Regions from separate parts of the Sphingomonas sp. PvP018 genome, predicted to be linked through region 2. Evidence: riboswitches for the same ligand, from Rfam matches in the RefSeq annotation. Region 2 holds a riboswitch; the other holds the start of a gene.
What was found. Region 2 has a riboswitch for cobalamin ahead of J3A66_RS03225 (TonB-dependent receptor). Riboswitches for the same ligand answer to the same signal wherever they lie in the genome.

Region 1 (2,392 bases), 2.9 Mb from region 2:
GGACCTTCGGCCATGTCCGCGGCGGCGGGCGTTATGTCGAGGAGGATCTCGACCTGCTGCTCGGCAATCGCGGGCTGCTCGCGCGGCTGTTCCGGCCGATGTTCCGGCTGGTCACGCGCAGCTGGCACATGGCGCCGCTCGGCTTCCTGTTCGGGCTGGGGTTCGACACCGCGACCGAAGTCGCGATTCTCGGCCTGTCGGCGAGCCAGGCAGCGGACGGGCTGTCGATCGGCACGGTGCTGGTGCTGCCGGTGCTGTTCGCGACGGGCATGGCGCTGGTCGACAGTGCCGACGGGGTGGTGATGCTCGGCGCGTATGAATGGGCGTTCGTGAAGCCGATCCGCAAGCTGTATTACAACATCACGATCACGCTGATCTCGGCGATCGTCGCGATCGCGATCGGCGGGATCGAGACGCTCGCGCTGCTGGCGTCGAAGCTGGGCCTGAGCGGGGGCGTTTGGGACGTCGCCGCGACGCTGGGCGAGAATTTCAACGGGCTGGGCTTTGCGATCATCGCGCTGTTCGTGGCGTGCTGGGTGCTGAGTTTCGCGATCTACCGGTGGAAGCGGTTCGACGAGATCGAGGTGGTGCGGGGGTAACAGGCAGCGTCGTCATCCCGGGCTCGACCCGGAACCTGGAGCCAGACACCGGATCATGCACGGCCCTGGGTCCTGACTTTCGTCAGGATGACGGAGGTCAGGTGCATTGGCACAGTCCCCAAACTCCTCTAAACCCAACCCCGAGGTTTGGTTCTACCGAACCTCAACAGATCGCGCCGGTGCCCTTCGGGGCTTGAATGGGAATGCGGTGCGGGAGCTTTGCCTCCCAATGCCGCGGCTGTCCCTGCAACTGTAAGCGGTGAGCGAGACGCACAGGCCCCCGATGCGGGGGCAGCCACTGGGTCGCAGGACCTGGGAAGGCGTGCATCGAGCTTCGACCCGCGAGCCAGGAGACCTGCCAGCGTCATGGTCGCTCTTGCCTTGATCCAGGGGATGGTCGCGGCACGGTACTCCGTCTGAGCGACGAACGCGTGCGGCCGTCAGGTCGTGCGCGCGTGTGGCTGCGGGCGTCCGTCCGTCCGTGGCTGTCGTTCCGACGCCCGGAGAGTATCGCATGACCGACCCCCAGCCGACCCTGGCCAAGATTCCCGTTACCATCGTCACCGGGTTTCTCGGCGCGGGCAAGACCACGCTGATCAGCCACCTAATCCGCAACGCCGGGGGCCGGCGGCTCGCGGTGATCGTCAACGAATTCGGCACGCTCGGCATCGACGGCGATATCTTGAAGGGGTGCGCAATCCCCGATTGCCCGGCCGAAAATGTCGTCGAGCTCGCCAATGGCTGTATCTGCTGCACCGTCGCGGACGATTTCATCCCGACCGTCGAGACGTTGCTCGCGCTCGACCCGCGGCCCGACCATATCCTGATCGAGACGTCGGGGCTCGCCCTGCCCAAGCCTTTGCTCAAGGCGTTTGACTGGCCCGCGATCCGGTCGCGGATCACGGTCGACGGGGTGATCGCGCTTGCCGATGCGGAAGCGGTCGCCGCGGGACGGTTCGCGCCCGACCTCGCCGCGATCGAGGCACAGCGGCGTGCGGATCCGAGCGTCGATCACGAGACGCCGCTTGCCGAGGTGTTCGAGGACCAGCTCGCCTGTGCGGATCTGGTGCTGCTGACCAAGGCGGATCTGGCGGGCGAGGCGGGGGTGGCTGCGGCGCGCGCGGTGATCGCGGCGGAATCCGCGCGTGCGTTGCCGGTGATCGCGCTGACCGACGGGGTGATCGATCCGCGCGTCGTGCTGGGGCTGAACGCGGCGGCGGAGGACGACATCGCGGCGCGGCCGTCGCACCATGATGGCGCGGACGATCACGAGCATGACGATTTCGACAGCATGATAGTCGAACTTGGCGAGATCGCGGACCCGGCGGCGCTCGCCGCGCAGATCGAGACGTTGGCGCGCGACGCCGACATCCTGCGCGTGAAGGGCTATGCCGCGGTAACGGGCAAGCCGATGCGGCTGCTGGTGCAGGCGGTCGGTGCGCGGGTGCGGACGCAATATGACCGGCCGTGGCGTGCCGACGAGGCGCGACAGACTCGGCTGGTGGTGATCGCCGAGCATGACCGGATCGACCCCGCAAGGATCCGGGCCGCGCTTCAGGGCTGACGGCGATGCACGTCGTCTTCCGCGAAAGCCACGGGCTGGAGGAGAGTGCGGTCCCGCAGGACCTCGCGCAGAGCCCGGCGGATCTTGTCGTCCTGTCCTTTTCGGACGGGGATCTCGGCGCGTTCGCGGCCGGGTGGCGACGTGCGGCGGCGAACGGGAGGCCGCTGCCGTCGCTTCGGCTCGCCAACCTGTCCGCGCTCACCCATCCGCTGTCGGTCGATACCTATGT
Region 2 (2,392 bases):
CTCGTGCATCCAAAACCCGTCTTCATCGGCGACACGATGCGCGCCGAGACCGAGGTCGCCGAGCTCAAGCCCAGCCGGTCGCGCCCGAACGCCGGGATCGTCACATTCATGCACCAGCTGATCAACCAGCGTGACGAGATCGTCTGTCAGTGCCTCCGCTCGGCACTGCTGCTGCGGACGCCGGCATGAGGTTACGCTCGCTGCTGTTTGTGCCTGCAGACCGGCCCGAGCGTTTTGCGAAGGCTGCGGCGAGCGGGGCGGATGCCATCATCCTCGATCTTGAGGATTCGGTAGCGCTCTCCCGTAAGGCTGTTGCCCGCGAGGCGGTCCGGGCCGCGTTGCAGGACCATACCGACGTCGTGTGGATGGTGCGGATCAATCCAATCGACTCGGGGTGGCTGGACGACGATCTCGCTGCCGCGAGGGGTGCCGATGCAATCATGCTGCCCAAGGCGACTGGACCCGCGACCGTCCTCGCATTGGTCGAGGCTTATGGCGATGACTGTCCGCCGATCCTGCCGATCGCGACCGAAGTGCCTGCCGCGATCTTCACCCTGGGCGAATATGCGCGGGTCAACGACCGGTTATGTGGCCTGACTTGGGGCGCCGAGGACCTGCCCGCGGCGATCGGCGCAGCGACCAGTCGGGAGGACGACGGGTCCTATACCGAACCCTATAAGCTCGTCCGGTCGCTGCTGCTGTTGGGCGCGCATGCGGCGGACGTCGCGGCGATCGAGACGGTCTATCCCGCAATCGCGGACATTGACGGGTTGGCAGCCTATGCCGCGCGTGGCAGCCGCGACGGCTTCACCGGCATGATGGCGATTCACCCGTCGCAGGTCGCCACGATCAACGCCGCGTTCACGCCGGATGCGGCGAGCGTTGCACGCGCGCATGCCGTCGTCGCAGCGTTTGCAGCAGCTCCCGAGGCGGGCGCGCTGCAGCTCGATGGGCGGATGATCGATGCGCCGCACCTGCGCCAGGCGCGGGCGATCCTCGCGCGACTCTAGGCCCATTGGCGGCAGGAAATTTCTGCGCTACCGTCGCCCTGCGAAACCGGTGAAGGCCGGGGTCGCAGATCGCGTCGGTGCCCCTCGGGGCTTCAAAGGGAATGCGGTGCGGGAGGCGATCCTCCTTATGCCGCGGCTGTCCCTGCAACTGTAAGCGGTGAGCGCGGTGCGCATGTCCCTTCATCACGGGGGGACGACCACTAGGCCTGAGCGCAAGCGCAGGGCCCGGGAAGGTCGCGTATCGGGCGTCGACCCGCGAGCCAGGAGACCTGCCGGCGCTCGGTCGCTCTTGCCATGGTCCAGGGGATGACCGCGGCACGGTACTCCGTCTGAGCGACGAACCATGCGGCGGGGGCCGCATCGGTGCGCGTGGGCGGGTGCGGTTCGGTGTACACCCCAAGCGTTGCGCCGGCTGTCCGTAGCATCGGACGGCAGGCCCCGGCCGGTTGCTCGTGACGCCGGGGGTATCGTTTCATGACCAGAGTTTTCGTTTCGCTTGTGGCGCTCGCCACCGCCACGGCCTTTGCATCGCCGGCCGCGGCCGAGCCTGATCCGGTTACTGCGGGCACGGGCGAGGCGGCAGCGGGTGACGCCGAGCTGGTGGTTACCGCATCGCGATCGGGGGACGCGGTTCCCGCCGATCAGCTCGGGGCGTCGGTGACGGTGCTGGACGCCGCCACGCTCGACCAGCGGCAGACCCGGATCGTGTCCGACGTGCTACGCGACGTCCCCGGACTGGCGGTCAGCCGGACCGGCGCGGTCGGGGGGACGACGCAGGTCCGGATCCGTGGGTCGGAGGGCAATCACGTGCTCGTGCTGATCGACGGGATCGAAGTGTCCGATCCCTATCAGGGCGAATATGACTTCGGCACGCTGATCGCCGACGAAGCGGCCCGGGTCGAGGTGCTGCGCGGCCAGCAATCGGCGCTGTACGGGTCTGACGCGATCGGCGGCGTCATCCAGTATCTCACGCTGAGCGGCGCGGAGGCCCCGGGCGTATCACTGCGGGCCGAAGGGGGATCGTTCGGCACGTTTTCGGGAGGCGCCCGGGTCGCGGGCGTGGCGGGCAATCTCGATTACGCGCTGTCGAGCTCGACCTACCTCACCGACGGCACGCCGACCGCACGGGGCGGATCTCGCGACATCGGCGCGAAGAGCGTCGGCGCGACGGGCAAGCTCAGCTGGTCGCCGACCGACACGCTGAAGGTCACGGGCGTCGGGCGCTATAGCTATACCGATGCCGACAGCAACGACACGGCATTGAGCGGCCCGCAGTTCGGCACGATCGTCGATACGCCAGGCGCGCGCAGCACGGTCGAGGCATATTACGGGCTGGTTCGCGCCGAACTCGCGCTGGCGGATGGCCGCTGGACGAATGCGCT

Region 1: another riboswitch for cobalamin. It lies ahead of cobW (cobalamin biosynthesis protein CobW); the one in region 2 lies ahead of J3A66_RS03225 (TonB-dependent receptor).

What each region holds. Positions count from the first base shown of each region.
Region 1 covers NZ_JAGIOU010000001.1:3,643,186-3,645,577, forward strand. Annotated here, with positions in the region: gene J3A66_RS16310 (HoxN/HupN/NixA family nickel/cobalt transporter) at 1-599, shown strand, start outside; cobalamin riboswitch at 760-977, shown strand; gene cobW (cobalamin biosynthesis protein CobW) at 1,114-2,163, shown strand; gene cobN (cobaltochelatase subunit CobN) at 2,169-2,392, shown strand, end outside.
Region 2 covers NZ_JAGIOU010000001.1:770,074-772,465, reverse strand. Annotated here, with positions in the region: gene J3A66_RS03235 (MaoC family dehydratase) at 1-189, shown strand, start outside; gene J3A66_RS03230 (CoA ester lyase) at 186-1,010, shown strand; cobalamin riboswitch at 1,069-1,302, shown strand; gene J3A66_RS03225 (TonB-dependent receptor) at 1,485-2,392, shown strand, end outside.